2 regions of the Carnobacterium sp. GW821-FHT04C06 genome follow, and region 1 is predicted to be linked to the other one. Evidence: predicted binding sites of a transcription regulator. Region 1 holds the regulator's gene; the other holds the start of a gene.
The links. Region 1 encodes HrcA, which represses chaperone genes, less so after heat shock. Its sites were predicted from a motif close to TTAGCACTCNNNNNNNNNGAGTGCTAA; they were not measured.

Region 1 (8,223 bases):
TGATTTTAATTTATCAAAGAAATCATAAACAATCTCTGATAAAGGAATTTCGTAAACAACATTTACGCGGTACTCATCTAAATAATCCATCGTCATAAACTCGCCACGTTTGCGTTGAGAAATTTCCATAACGGCTCCAACAAATTCATTTGGTACCATAATACTTGCTTTTACATAAGGTTCTTCAACGGTTTCAATTACACCTGGTTCTGGCATGTCTGCTGGGTTATCCACGATCAGAGTCGAACCGTCTGTTAAGTTTACTTGATAAATAACGGATGGTGCAGTTGTAATTAAATCTAAATCAAATTCACGCTCTAAACGTTCTTGAATAACATCCATATGAAGCAAGCCTAAGAAACCACAACGGAAACCAAAGCCTAATGCTTGTGATGTTTCTGCTTCAAATTGTAAGGCTGCATCGTTTAGCTGCAAACGTTCTAAAGCTTCACGTAAATCATTGTAGCGGGAAGAATCAATTGGATACAAGCCACAGTAAACCATTGGATTCATTTTACGATAGCCAGGTAAAGCTTCCGTTGCAGGATTTACTACAGAAGTAATGGTATCTCCTACTTGAGTGTCTTTAACGGTTTTAATGCTGGCAGTGATATACCCAACGTCACCAACCATTAAAAAGTCACGCTTGATGGTTTTTGGTGAAAAAATACCCACTTCAGCAACTTCAAATGTTGCGCCATTGCTCATCATTTTGATTTTATCTCCAGGTTTTACAGTACCATCTACAATTCTTACGTTTAAAATAACGCCACGATAAGAGTCATATACTGAATCAAAAATTAGCGCTTTTAAGGGTGCGTCTAAATCACCTGTTGGTGCAGGAACTTTTTCTACAATTTGTTCAAGAATATCTTCGATTCCAATTCCTGCTTTTGCGCTAGCTAAAACAGCTTCACTTGCATCAATTCCAATTACGTCTTCAATTTCACCACGAACTCGTTCTGGATCAGCTGCGGGTAAATCAATTTTATTGATGACTGGGATAATTTCTAAGTCGTTATCTAAGGCTAAATAGACGTTAGCCAACGTTTGAGCTTCAATCCCTTGTGCAGCATCAACTACTAATACGGCTCCTTCACATGCCGCTAAACTGCGTGAAACTTCATAAGTAAAATCCACATGTCCTGGTGTATCTATTAGATGAAAAGTATATTCGTTTCCATCCTTGGCTGTATATTTAAGTTCAACTGCGTTTAATTTGATTGTAATCCCGCGTTCTCTTTCTAAATCCATTGAATCTAGTAATTGCGCTTGCATGTCTCGATCCGCTACGGTGTTTGTTTTTTCTAAAATTCGATCGGCTAAAGTCGATTTCCCATGGTCGATATGAGCGATGATGGAAAAATTTCGAATTTGCGATTGGCGCTGTTTCATTTCATCTCTATTCATTCTATTTAGTGCCTACTTTCATTATTTATTCCAAAAAGTGTCATTGTAAATTATACCAATGAAACACAGTAAATACAAGAAAAGTTCAAATTGGAGCTACGTTTTTCTTCAAAAAAAAGCCAGCCTGTCACTACTTAAGGGAACAGGCTAGCTCATTTTCTTATTTTCTTTTTTTCTTGCCGTCTGATTTAAAGGCATCTTTGACTTTATCAAAAATATTGGTTTCTTGTTCACTCACTTCAATTCCACTCGCTTTGGCAAATTCTCGCATTGCTTGAACTTGTTGCTCAGATAGGTTTTTCGGTGTAATGACTTGAACTTTCACGTGTTGGTCTCCAGTACCGGTTCCTCTCAGTTTAGGCGCACCCTTACCTTTTAGGCGGAAGTTTGTTCCTGTTTGAGTTCCTGCTGGGACTTTTAATTTAATTTTCCCGTGAACGGTTGGGACTTCAATTTCGTCGCCAAGGGCTGCTTGTACAAAGCTAATTGGCAAGTCATAGAAAATTTCAGATCCATCGCGATCAAATAAGTCGCTTTCTTCAACACGGAAGACAACATAAAGATCCCCATGAGGTCCACCATTGATGCCGGCTTCCCCTTGACCTTGTAAACGCATTTGTTGACCGTCTTCAACACCTGCTGGCACAGTAACTTTTACGCTATGCGCTTCTTTGACATGGCCTGAACCATGACATGTAGGACATTTTTCTTTGATTTCTTTTCCTGAACCATGACACACATCACAGGTTTGACGTGTCATAACGCGTCCAAGTGGTGTATTCCGTTCTACATTAATTGAACCGGCTCCATGACATTTCGAACAAGTTACGGGTTCTGTTCCTGGTTTTGCACCGTTTCCGTGACATGTTCCACATTCATCTTCACGATTGTATTTGATGGTAGATTCTTTTCCAAAAATCGCCTCTTCAAATTTTAAATTCATCGTGTATTGTAAATCTTCACCTTGTCTTGGCGCATTTGGATTGGATTGACGACCGCCTCCGCCAAAGAATGATTCGAAGATATCTTCAAATCCGCCTCCGCCAAAGCCACCACCGAAACCACTTCCGCCAAAACCGCCTCCAAAGCCTCCGCCAGCACCAAAGTTAGGATCTGTACTTGCATGTCCATATTGATCATAGGCTGCACGTTTATCCGCATCACTTAATACTTCATAGGCTTCTGCGATTTCCTTAAACTTATCTTCTGCTCCAGCTTCTTGGTTGATATCTGGATGAAATTGTTTTGATAATTTACGATATGCTTTTTTAATATCTGCATCAGTTGCGTCTTTTGCAACACCTAACACTTCATAATAATCTCTCTTTGCCATTGCTTTCCCTCCATCGTTACGTAAACATAATCTTTTGATTGAATAGACTGATACGTCCGACTATCGTTTAAAATCATAACACATCTAGAAGAAAAAGCCAAAAGCATTTTGCCTTGGCTTTTTCTTCTTTAATCTGTATTAAATTATTTGTTGTCGTCTACTTCTTCAAAATCAGCATCGACTACATCATCAGCGCCACCTTGAGCAGCTTCTGGGTTTTCTTCTGCTTGTTGTTGTGCAGCTTGTTCATATAGTTTAACTGTTAATGCTTGAACGATTTCGTTAAGAGCATCGCGTTTTGTTTTCATTGCTTCGATGTCGTTTGCTTCAACAGCCGCTTTTAATTCATCGCGTGCTTCTTCTGCTTTTTTAACTTCGTCAGCATCTACTTTGCCTTCTAATTCAGTTAATGTTTTATCAACTGAGAATAACAATTGGTCTACATCATTACGTAAATCAACTTCTTCTTTACGAGCTTTATCTGCTTCAGCATTTGCTTCCGCGTCTTTTACCATACGATCGATTTCGTCGTCTGATAAGCCTGATGAAGATTTGATTGTAATTGTTTGTTCTTTACCAGTCCCCATGTCTTTTGCACGTACGTTTACGATACCATTTTTATCGATATCAAAAGATACTTCGATTTGTGGAACGCCACGTGGTGCTGCTGGAATATCTGTTAATTGGAAACGACCTAATGTTTTGTTATCTGCTGCCATTGGACGTTCACCTTGTAATACGTGTACATCTACTGCTGGTTGGTTATCTGCTGCAGTTGAGAATACTTGAGATTTTGAAGTTGGGATTGTTGTGTTACGGTCAATTAATTTAGTGAACACGCCACCCATTGTTTCAATACCAAGTGATAATGGAGTTACGTCAAGTAACACGATATCTTTAACGTCACCAGTGATAACGCCACCTTGGATTGCTGCACCCATCGCTACAACTTCATCTGGGTTAACTGATTTATTTGGTTCTTGATTTGTTTCTTTTTTAACAGCTTCAACAACTGCTGGAATACGAGTTGATCCACCGACTAAGATCACTTCATCAATTTCGCTTGCTGATAAACCAGCATCTTTAAGAGCTTGACGAACTGGACCTTTCGTACGATCTACTAAGTCATGTGTTAATTCATCAAATTTAGCACGAGTTAAGTTCATTTCTAAGTGTAATGGACCTGCTTCGCCTGCTGTGATAAATGGTAAGCTGATTTGAGTTGAAGTTACACCTGATAAATCTTTTTTCGCTTTTTCAGCTGCATCTTTCAAACGTTGAACGGCCATTTTGTCGTTTGATAAGTCAATGCCGTTTTCTTTTTTGAATTCTGCAACCATGTAATCGATGATTTTGTTATCAAAGTCATCTCCACCTAGTTTGTTGTCACCAGCTGTTGACAATACGTCAAACACGCCGTCACCTAATTCAAGGATAGATACGTCAAAAGTACCGCCACCTAAGTCAAATACTAATACTTTTTCATCTTTGTCTGTTTTATCTAAACCGTAAGCTAATGCTGCTGCAGTTGGTTCGTTAACAATACGCTCTACTTCTAAACCAGCGATTTTACCAGCGTCTTTTGTTGCTTGACGTTGTGCATCATTGAAGTAAGCTGGAACTGTAATAACAGCTTTATCAACTTTTTCACCTAGATATTCTTCAGCAAATCCTTTTAAATATTGTAACGTCATAGCTGAAATTTCTTGTGGTGTATATTTTTTACCTTCAACTTCAACTGTATAACCGTCTTCACCAATATGGCGTTTAATAGAAGCAATTGTATTTGGGTTTGTTACTGCTTGACGTTTTGCAACTTCACCTACTTGGATTTCTCCGTTTTTAAATGATACTACTGAAGGTGTTGTGCGGTTTCCTTCTGGATTCGCAATAATTTTTGCTTCTCCACCTTCTAATACTGCTACTGCTGAGTTTGTTGTTCCTAAATCGATTCCGATAATTTTACTCATTTTAAATTCCCTCTTTACTAGTTATTTTTTAGTTTGTTCGCTGATAAAAATCAGCTTATCCGTTTTTTAGTTAAAACTTATTGTGACACAATAACCATTGCAGGACGCAATACGCGATCCTTCAAGATATACCCTTTTTGTAGAACGTTTACGACAGTATCTGTGGCTTGACCGTCTTCTGCCGGCACTGTCTGTACTGCTTGATGGAAATTTGGATCAAAGCTTTCACCAACTGGGTTAATCTCTTCAATTCCTTCACTTTTCAAGGCTGTTCTAAAGGTATTCATGACCATTTCTAAGCCTTTTTTTAAGCTTTCTCCTTGTTCATCACTCACCTCTATTGCCATCGCACGTTCCAAGTTATCAATCACTGGTAACAATTCTTTGGCAATGTCTTGTGAACGGTATTTCGCTGCGTCTTCGCGTTCTTTTTGATTACGCTTGCGCATGTTTGCCATTTCTGCTTGAATGCGTAGATAGCGATCTTCCATGTCACTAAAGGCTGCTTTTGCTTCAGTTAATTCATCCACTGGAGCTGTTTCTTGCTCGTCCTTTTCTGGTTCTTCAACGGAAGTGGCTTCATCTATTTCATCCATGCTTGCTTTGATTTCTTCATCTAATTTTTCTTCTTGGAAACTTTCATTTTTCTTGTTAGACACGACAAAATCTCCTTTTTAAATTATTTTTCCATTCCTTGGTAATAATCCATCATTTTCTGTGAAAGCTCATTTCTAAAAGCATCGACTAATCCAATCATTCTTGAATACGGCATACTCGTTGGTCCTAACAGAGCAATCGTTCCCGTTCCATGTCCCATTACACTATAAGTTGCTGTAATTAAACTAAAATCTTGAAACAAGGTATTCTCTAGCTCTTGCCCAATCCTGACTTCGATTCCTTCTTGATTTTGGGTAATCAGCGAGGCTAAACCTGAATCTTTTTCCATCAGTGTATAGATCGACTTAAATTTTTCGACATCAAGTGCATTTGAAAAATCTAAGATATTCATGCGACCTCCAACAAAGACTCGTTCTTTAGCTGCTTTCATGATGATGTCATCAAATACATCTAGAATTCCAGATGGCGTACGAACATACTTTTGAATCAGCTGTGGAATTTCTGTTTTTAGTTTTTGATAAACTAGAACCAGAGGATATCCAATCAATTCATCATTAAAGATTGCAACAATCTTTTCTAATTCGTAACTATTGATGTTTTTTGGCAAATTAAAAATTTGATTTTCAACGTGCCCTTTATCTGTTACCAAGATGGCCATTACTTGGAAATTACTTAATGGAACTAAGCGAAAACCAGTTAATTTACTGTCTTTCAACTCAGGACCTAACGTAATTGCCGTGTAACTGGTTAGGTTTGACAAAACTTCAGCAGATTGTGCAACGATTTCATCTAATTCATGAAACGGTGAATCAAAAGATGATTTTATTGTTGCTAAATCCTTTGAATTGACTTTGTCTGGGTGTACTAAATGATCCACATAGAAACGATAGCCTTTTATTGACGGAATCCGTCCAGAAGAAGAATGTGTTTTTTCAATGTAACCAAGCTCTTCTAAGCGCCCCATCTCATTACGGATCGTCGCTGAACTAAAATCTAGTCCTGCCTCACTCATCAAAGTTTTAGACCCAACAGGATTTCCAAAATCTGTATACAATCGAATAATTGATTTGAGAATCAGGATCTGTCTTTCTGTTAACATTTGGTTCACCTCTTTTTAGCACTTAACAACAACGAGTGCTAATACATTTATTAATTTAACAAATTAGTCAGACTTTGTCAACAATATTCCCTTATTTTTTTACGAGTTTTTCCCAAAAATAGTTAAAATCCTACTTAGTACCTAGAAAGCTCTACGTACTAAGCAGGATAAGCATTGTCACTCTTTGCTTACTGTTTTTCGACTTTTAAAAATTGATTGTTTTCAAAGTAACACATGTAGCAATTTTCTTGAGGATTGAGTAAAAGATCCTTCAGTACAAATGGAATATTATCTGGCATTCCTTGATTTTTAGAATCAAAAATCCAATCAATTTCTTTAAAGTCTAAAATTCCTTCTCTCGTAGCGATTGGTGTTGAAAAATATTCTTTTTCTGGTAACTCCGTTAGAAACAGGTGTAGGCCACCTGTGATTTCGTGATCTACGGTCCAAAGAAGTTTGCCGCCATAAAAAAGTTCACTTACGTCAATTGTTGTTTCTTCTTTTATTTCTCGAATCGCAGAATTTAATGGCGTTTCTCCCACTTCAATTTTTCCGCCAACTCCATTCCACCGCCCCATCCATGGATTTTTTTGTCGATTAAGTAGCAGGACTTTGGTGCCCTGTTTTAAAAAACATAATGTGTACCATTGCATAAATATGCCTTCTTTCATCTTTTAAGTTAACGATTATATAGTAGCTTTCATCATTAGTTCATTAACTTCTATTATATCGTATTTTATGTAATTAGAAATAAAAAAAGAAGAGATTTAGTTTCTCTTCTTTCATTAAATGGAGTTTCAATCTTTTTTAGCAAGATAACCCTGATAATCACCAAGATACATTGTTGTTTTTTTGGGGGTCAACTCTAATACATGAGTTGCCAATTTATTGATAAAATAGCGATCATGAGATACAAAGAAAATAGTTCCTTCAAAGTTAATTAATGATTTTTCCAACATATCTTTAGTTGCTAAATCTAAATGATTGGTTGGTTCATCTAAAATTAAAACATTTGGTTTTGCTAACATCAATTTAGCAAAAATTAATTTTCCTTTTTCACCACCGCTTAAATCTTTGATTCGTTTTTCAACATTTTCTTGCGTAAATAACAGGCTAGCCAATGTTTGTCTAACTGTTAAATCATCTTCCTCGGGAAATGTTTGACGCATTTCTTCCAATACAGTTAACTCAGGGGTTAATGATTGAAATTCTTGGTCATAGTAACCTATTTTAGTATTGCCTCCCCATTTTATTGAACCTTCAGCATAGGGTAATTCCTTAATAATTGATTTTAACAAGGTTGATTTGCCGACTCCATTACTACCTAATAAAGCAACCCGATCGCCTCGCTCTATTTTAAATTGAACATTTTCTAGTAATAACTCATTTGGTTTAACTGATAGTGCAACATCTTCAAGTGCTAGAACAGCTTTATGAGAAGGGTACTCCATTTCAAAATTTAAATAAGCACTTTTTAAAGAAGCTAGTGGGGCATCGATACGATCGATTCGATTTAGTTGTTTTTGTTTATTTTTAGCACTTTTAGCTGAGGTTGCTCGAACTATATGCTTTTCAACGTATGTCTCAAGACGTTTCACTTCTTTTTCTTGTTGCTTAAATCTTGACCAATGAAGTTGTTCATTTTTTTCTTTTTGACTGACATAGCTCGAATAATTCCCTTTGTAACGAGTGATTTGGTGTCTTTCCAACTCAACAACCGATTGGATAAATTTATCTAAGAAATAACGGTCGTGTGATACTACTAAAATAGCACCGCGATATTGAAACAGGAA
Region 2 (8,223 bases), on a different contig from region 1:
GTGCACAAATGCCGACTGTTCAATTTGTGATAGCTTTTAATTTTTACTATGTGTTATTGCATTTTAAAAATAACATTCTTCAAAAAATTCTGTTTATCGTTAGTATCATAATAGCATTCCAACAAAGTACTACAACTGCTAATTTACTTTACTCAGAACATGTAAAATTTAATGAAGATGTTACTTTTGCTAACCGTATCAATACTCAACTAGACTCTCTAGGAATAAATAATCCTTCTGACTATTCATTACTTATTTTGGGTGCACATACACCAAAATCGTCCGCACTTATTCCTGGAGAATCACTTAGTCATTCATTCTTTGCATGGGATATTGGAACAACTTATGGAACCAGTATCCGAACTGTTGGTTTTATGAACACTCTAGGGTATCCATTTAAGTTGCCTAATGAAAATGATGCTATTTTAGGTTCAACAATAAGAGAAGAACTCTCTAATTTCCCATCAAAAAATAGTATAAAAATAGTTGATAAAACAATCTTTATAAAACTTTCAGACGATTAATTTATTCAATAAAATAAGCCCCAGTTCAAAATATTGAATGGGGGCTTATTTTTATATCCAGAAAAGAATAAATCTATTTTTTTAAATATACCATACTAACTTCTTTATAAACCTCAATCATATCCAAGTAATTATCTACACCCACATATTCATTCACTTGATGGGGCGTTTCATTTCCTGGTCCAAAAACAATAATTGGGAAAGTATTTTTTGCTTTAATAAATTCAGCTGCATCTGTCGTTCCAGACATACCAAGTAATGGTACTTTTTGCCCTGTCTTTGTTTCAGCAATTTTTTGAGCAATGTGGGCAATATCTGAATCTCGTTCACTTTTAACAACTAATTTGTTGGCTTCAATCGTTAGAGTGAGATTGCATTCTTTTTCCTTATTCAAATCCTCAATTATTTCATTTAATTTTTCTATTGTCTTTTGATTATCGTATTCAGGAATTGTACGAATATTACCTTCTAACGTTGCTTTTTCTGGAATACTATTGATTTGTTCTCCGCCAGATATCATCGTAACATTGTAAATAAAATCACCTAGTACATCATTTGTATAAACTGTTTTTCTAAATTCATGATTCGCTTTAGTGTAAAATTCAACTAAATAATCGATTGCATTAATACCCAATTTTGGCATTGAACTATGAGAGCTTTTACCTTTAGACGCTACGCTAAAATTAATTGAACCTTGATGTGTGTAAATGATACGGTATCCAGATGGTTCACCAATAATCATTGATGTTACATCATCTGCATAACCTTCTTTTGTTAATTGAGCTGCTCCAAGCTCTCCAACTTCTTCTCCGACGGTAGCTAATAATTTTATTTTACCATTCAATTCGGTTTTTTCTTCCACCAGTTCAATCATTGCGATGATCATTGCAGCTAGCCCACTCTTCATATCGCAAGAACCTCGACCATAAATTTTTCCATCTCGCTCATCTGCTTTAAAAGGATCTGTCGTCCAGTCTGCTAGATTACCTGGCGCTACAACATCCATATGTCCTGAAAATGCCAATACTTTTGATGTGCCGTTTCCAATCTCAGCTACTAAATTATTTCTATCTGTATCATATGCTACTTGTTTTGTTGAAATTTTATATTCTTTGAATAAATCAGCTAAATAATCAGCTACAGCCTTTTCGTTACCATTAACTGATTCTATATCAATAATATCTTTTAATATTTGAATTTTTTTTGATTTTTCCATAGAGCATTCCTTCTTTCTTTTAATAATTTAATCATAGACTTAATAACATGCGTTTGCAATCATAAACCCTCAGAAATAAAAAAGAAGAAACCTTTAATTAAAGGTTTCTTCTTTAGTTTTTTACATCATGCCGCCCATCATACTTGGGTCCATTCCAGGGGCCATTGGTGGCATGTCTGGAGTTGGTTGGTCAGCAACAACTGCTTCTGTTGTCAATAACAATGCTGCTACACTTGCTGCATTTTGCAAAGCAGAGCGAGTCACTTTAGTTGGATCTACGATTCCAGCTTCAACCATGTTTACCCATTCACCATTCGCTGCATTAAAACCAATACCTAAATCAGCATGTTTTAATTTATCCACAATTACCGAACCTTCAAGTCCAGCATTGGTTACGATTTGACGTAATGGTTCTTCTAACGAACGTAGGACAATTTTAATTCCTGTTGCTACGTCGCCTTCTGCTTCAATTTCAGCCACTTTAGCTTGTACATTCACTAAAGCCGTTCCACCACCTGCTACGATTCCTTCTTCAACAGCAGCACGTGTTGCATTCAAGGCATCTTCAATGCGTAATTTACGTTCTTTTAATTCAGTTTCAGTAGCTGCTCCAACTTTAACAACAGCTACCCCTCCTGAAAGTTTTGCTAAACGTTCTTGTAATTTTTCTTTATCAAATTCTGAAGTCGTTTCAGCTGCTTGTGATTTGATGATAGCTACACGTTGTTGGATGGCTTCTTTTGCTCCGGCTCCTTCAACAATTGTAGTCGCATCTTTTGTTACTACAGCTTTTCCTGCATGACCTAATTGATCAATTGTTGTATCTTTCAATTCTAATCCTAGATCTTCTGTAATAACAGTACCACCAGTTAAAATTGCAATGTCTTCTAACATCGCTTTGCGACGATCACCAAATCCAGGAGCTTTAACTGCAACAACATTAAACGTACCGCGTAATTTATTTAAAACAAGTGTTGGTAAGGCTTCACCATCCACATCATCCGCAATAATTAACAATGGACGACCTTGTTGTAGAATTTGTTCCAACAAAGGCAAGACATCTTGAATATTTGAGATTTTTTTATCTGTAATCAAAACATATGGATTTTCTAAAACAGCTTCCATTTTATCATTGTCTGTTACCATATATTGAGATAAATACCCACGGTCAAATTGCATTCCTTCAACAACGTCCAATTCGGTCTCGATTCCTTTTGATTCTTCAATTGTAATCACGCCGTCATTGCCAACTTTTTCCATGGCTTCTGCAATTAACGAACCGATTTCGTCATCACCAGAAGAAATGGCTGCTACTTGTGCAATCGCTTCTTTTGAATCGACTACTTTTGAAATCGCATGTAATTCTTCAACTGCTGCTTTGGTTGCCAATTCAATTCCACGACGAATACCGACTGGGTTAGCTCCTGCAGTAACATTTTTTAATCCTTCTCGAACAATTGCTTGTGTTAAAACAGTCGCTGTTGTTGTTCCGTCACCAGCAATATCATTTGTTTTTGAAGCAACTTCTGAAACAAGTTTTGCTCCCATATTTTCGAAATGATTTTCTAATTCGATTTCTTTTGCAATCGTCACACCATCATTTGTAATCAAAGGTGATCCGAATGATTTTTCTAAAACAACGTTACGTCCTTTAGGTCCTAATGTTACTTTAACTGTGTCTGCCAAAATGTCTACTCCACGAAGCATTGCGCCACGTGCGTCTTCTGCAAATTTAATATCTTTAGCCATTATTTTTCACCTCATAATTTTTTATTTTTATTGTTACCCAACGATTGCTACTAAATCGTGTTCTTTTAAGACTAAATATTCTTTTCCATCATATTTAACTTCAGTTCCTGCATATTTTTCAAATAGTACAACGTCTCCAACTTTAACAGCCATCTCGACCTTAGTACCATTTTCTAAAATACGACCTTCACCAACTGCGATAATCGTCCCTGTTTGAGGTTTTTCCTGCGCTGAACCTGGTAAAACGATCCCACTAACAGTTTTTTCTTCCTCTTTAGCAACTTCTATCATGACACGATCTCCTAATGGTTTTAACACGTAAATCCCTCCATTTATTTATCTTTTTGTTTCTATTAGCACTCATATACAAAGAGTGCTAACTCACTTCTTTATCTTAATCAAAATTTGGATAGAATGCAAGTATTTTGTTAACTTTTTTTCTCCTTTCACTCCTTACTATTTGCAAATCATTGGGATTTCTTTTATTTTGATTTTGTTTTTTTTATTTCCAAAACATACACTATGGCAAGTGTGGTATACTGTATACTGAATTTGTTTTTTCAGCGGATAAAACCACTATTTCTCGTCATAAAGGAGTCTTGATTATGCACCTAAAAAAAATGACTCAATCTGACTTTGATGATTTTCTCTCTTTATCAATTTTGGATTACGCAAAAGATAAAGTAGCAGCTGGAACCTGGTCTGGTGATGAGGCTATTGCGCTTGCAACGACAACTTTCAACGAGCTTCTACCTAAAGGCATTCATACTGAAAACGAGTTTTTATTTTCAATAATTGAACCTTCACTTTCAAGTAAGGTTGGTTATTTATGGTTTCACGCTCATCACGATAAAACTGGAAAATCAGCATTTATTTATGATTTCGTTATTTTTGAACCTTTTAGAGGAAAAGGCTATGGCACAAAAGCAATAGAGACACTTATAAAAGAAATAAAAACAATACATTTTGATAAAATTAGTTTACATGTATTTGGTCATAATGAAGTTGCTCTTTCGCTATACAAAAAAATGGGCTTTGTTACAACAGACATTAATATGACAAGGTACCTATAGTTATGACAAGATGAATTTTAGAAATGAGGTTTAAAATGAAAAACTCAGCAATTACACTTTTGGTCACCTATGTTATCGCTCAAACGTTGCCCGCTCTTTTAGGGAGTTTGGTTCCAAGTAATGCCAAAACATCGGTCATCATCTACTCAACTATCGCTTGCTTTATACTAGGAAGTTTAGTTATGATACTTTTAAATAAGAAGTTTCCTATCAAAAATAGTTTGACTATTCAACCTTCTGTTTCAAAGGGACAAGTTTTATCGTGGGGCTTTATAGGAATGTTTTTAGCTATTTTTGTTCAAATAACTGCAAATTTAATCGAACAAGCCGTTTTAAAAATTCCCCCCGGTTCTGCTAATACACAATACATTATTGAAATCATAAACAAGTATCCTTTATTCTTAATTACTGGCGCTATCTTTGCTCCGATTCTTGAAGAATTTGTATTTAGGAAAGTTATTTTCGGCTTTTTCTATGATTTAACCGGTGTTGTTGGTGCTGCAGTTATTAGCTCATTACTCTTTGCCTTTATTCATATGGATGGACACATCTTGCTTTATTCAGCAATGGGATTTGTTTTTTGCTTCCTATATGTAAAAACAAAAAATATTGCTACTTCGATAATTGCACATATGTTAATGAATACATTAGTATTTATTTCTCAGATGGTGCTACTAAAATAAGTTGCTTTGTTGTTAGTTAACAAAGGAGCATAGAAAGGAAATCAATAATGAGTAAAAATAGTTTTCTAACTCAAATCATTTTCAACTATGTAATGGCTGCTGTTTTTATTTGGTTCACGATTGATTTTGTTAAAAGTACAGGCTGGGGATTCTTTTCAATTCTTTGTGTAGTGATTGCAACAAATGATTTTGTTCGAGGAACTAAAATGTTACAGTTATTTTTGAAAATAACAAACCATAATAAAGACTAAAAAAACGTTGAGAAAGAATTCTTTCTCAACGTTTTTTTAATCTTCTAAATCAAGGATGTCATTATTACCTGTATAATGATCTAAGAAATAAATCAATGTTTGCAATTCATTTGTTAAATCCACATTTTGAACGCGAATATGATCTGGAACTGAGATTCTCAGTGGGGTGAAGTTCATAATGCCTTTTACACCAGCATCTACTAATTCATTCACAGTTTCTTGAGCTACAGGTGCTGGGACAGTTAAAATGACAACTTCAATCTGTTGTAGTTTCAATTGCTCAATCATCTCACTCATTGGATAAACTGGTACTCCACTTGCAATCGTTCCAACAATCTCTTCATTTACATCAAAGGCTGCACTAATTCTAGTGTTATTGCTTTGATGGAAATTATAATTTAATAAGGCATGGCCTAAGTTCCCTACTCCAATTAAAGCGACATTGGTCAAACGATCTTGATTCAATGTTTTACTAAAGAAGTTCAATAGATCTTCAACATCATATCCATAGCCTCTTTTTCCTAATGCACCAAAATAAGAAAAGTCTCTTCTGATTGTTGCGCTGTCAACTTTGACTGCATCGCTCAGTTCAGTAGAAGAAACACGATCTTTTCCAGCGTCATGTAAGAAACGTAAGTAACGGTAATATATAGGCAAACGTTTTGCCGTTGCCTTAGGTATCTTTTGATTTGGCATCTTTCTTTCCCCCAACATTTTATAGTATCTTGATTTTAAAAAGTTATTGTTTTTTTTCACAAAACTATTTTAAAAGAATTTACTTCACAATCATTAAGTAATCACCAAGCATTATCATTATAGCATTTTTTCTATATTATACTACTTTTTTGCTCAAATAATTTCTTAATTTGTTAGGATTATTGATTGATAATTCAAATGAATTCACAAGCGTTATATTGTGAATGATTTCGCTAGTTAGATTCACTTAATTTTTCTTGTGATTTCAATTTCAACACACTGCTAAATTGTGCTACACTAGGAAGGTAGAAGATGAAGTGAGGGAATGAAAATGATTTTATTACAAACACAATCCGTTGCACGTTATTTTGGTGCAGATGTGCTTTTTGAAAATATTCAATTAGAAATACAAGACAATGCCAGAATTGCTTTAGTAGGTCGTAATGGTGCTGGAAAATCAACTTTATTAAAAATAATTGCAGGAATTGAAGAACCTGATGCTGGTCGCTTATCTAAAGGAAAGACGGTTACAATTGGTTATTTGGCTCAACACTCAGGCTTAGATTCGGATAAAAGTATCTGGGATGAGATGTTGACTGTTTTTGAACCCATCATTCAAATGGAAGCCAAAATGCGTCACTTAGAAGAACAATTAGGAGAACCATCCTTACTAGAAAATGCCGATGCTTACCAAAAAGTTTTAGATTCCTATGACCAGTTGCAGCATGATTTTAATGAAGCAAACGGCTTTGGTTATGAAGCTGAAATTCGTTCTGTGTTACATGGATTCAATTTTTTTGAAGCGGACTATTCAAAAAAAATCACGCAACTTTCTGGCGGACAAAAAACGCGATTAGCTTTAGCTAAATTATTATTAGAAAAAAGAGATTTGCTGATTTTGGATGAACCCACCAACCATTTAGACATCGCTACCTTAAGTTGGTTGGAAAACTATCTACAAACCTATCAAGGTGCACTTTTGATTGTTTCTCATGACCGTTACTTTTTAGACAAAGTTTCTCGTGAAGTTTATGAAATAAGTCGCCAAAAAATGACCCACTATAAAGGCAACTATACAAATTACCTCACTCAAAAGGCAGCAAATTTAGAACGTGAGTGGAAAGAGTTTGAAAAGCAACAAGTTGAAATCTCAAAACTAGAAGATTTTGTCAGTCGGAATTTAGCCCGCGCCTCTACGACAAAACGTGCTCAGAGTAGACGCAAACAATTAAATAAAATGGAACGGATGGACCGACCACTTGGGGATGAAAAGTCAGCTCGTTTTAGATTTCAACCTGAAAAAGAAAGTGGCAATGTGGTCTTATCATTAGAGAATGGAGCAATTGGGTATCAAGAAACCATTATTTCTAGTCCAATCCAATTAGACATTCGAAAAACAGACGCTATCGCTTTAGTTGGACCAAATGGAATTGGCAAATCTACCCTTTTAAAATCATTGGTCGATGAACTGCCTTTAATTCAAGGTACAAAACATCTTGGTGCAAATGTGACTCTTGGGTATTATGACCAAGAACAAGCGAACCTTAGTTCAGGAAAAACCGTCTTAGCTGAACTTTGGGATGAACATCCTACAACTCCAGAAAAAGATATCCGCAGTATTTTAGGAAGCTTTTTATTTACAGGTGAAGATGTCGAAAAAGTTGTTTCTACATTAAGTGGTGGCGAAAAAGCTCGATTAGCTTTAGCTAAACTTTCTATGGAACAAGACAACTTCTTGGTTTTAGATGAACCAACCAACCATTTAGACATTGATAGCAAAGAAGTCTTGGAAAATGCTTTAATAGATTTCCCCGGCACGATTCTTTTTGTTTCCCATGACCGTTACTTTATTAATCGGATTGCAACCACCGTTGTTGAGCTTTCTACTACTGGAAGTAAGCTTTATTTAGGGGATTATGATTATTATTTAGAAAAAAAAGCGGAAGAAGAAGAATTGCGTTTGCTCGCGGAAGAAGAAGCTTTAAAAAAACAGCCAATTCAAGAGCAAGTGACTGATTCAGGAACAAAAGA

Region 2: groES (co-chaperone GroES) is a predicted target of HrcA. The motif match lies at 3,843-3,869, and genes of this name have one in related genera.

What each region holds. Positions count from the first base shown of each region.
Region 1 covers NZ_JBWKTN010000005.1:39,235-47,457, forward strand. The annotation lists gene lepA (translation elongation factor 4) at 1-1,410, opposite strand, end outside; gene dnaJ (molecular chaperone DnaJ) at 1,571-2,743, opposite strand; gene dnaK (molecular chaperone DnaK) at 2,887-4,713, opposite strand; gene grpE (nucleotide exchange factor GrpE) at 4,791-5,372, opposite strand; gene hrcA (heat-inducible transcriptional repressor HrcA) at 5,393-6,430, opposite strand; gene AC07SW_RS09685 (NUDIX hydrolase) at 6,619-7,083, opposite strand; gene AC07SW_RS09690 (ABC-F family ATP-binding cassette domain-containing protein) at 7,228-8,223, opposite strand, start outside.
Region 2 covers NZ_JBWKTN010000002.1:19,639-27,861, reverse strand. The annotation lists gene AC07SW_RS03450 (glucosyltransferase domain-containing protein) at 1-524, shown strand, start outside; gene AC07SW_RS03445 (ArgE/DapE family deacylase) at 598-1,740, opposite strand; gene groL (chaperonin GroEL) at 1,861-3,489, opposite strand; gene groES (co-chaperone GroES) at 3,523-3,807, opposite strand; gene AC07SW_RS03430 (GNAT family N-acetyltransferase) at 4,095-4,562, shown strand; gene AC07SW_RS03425 (CPBP family intramembrane glutamic endopeptidase) at 4,598-5,245, shown strand; gene AC07SW_RS03420 (YdiK family protein) at 5,293-5,496, shown strand; gene AC07SW_RS03415 (redox-sensing transcriptional repressor Rex) at 5,533-6,192, opposite strand; gene AC07SW_RS03410 (ABC-F family ATP-binding cassette domain-containing protein) at 6,524-8,223, shown strand, end outside.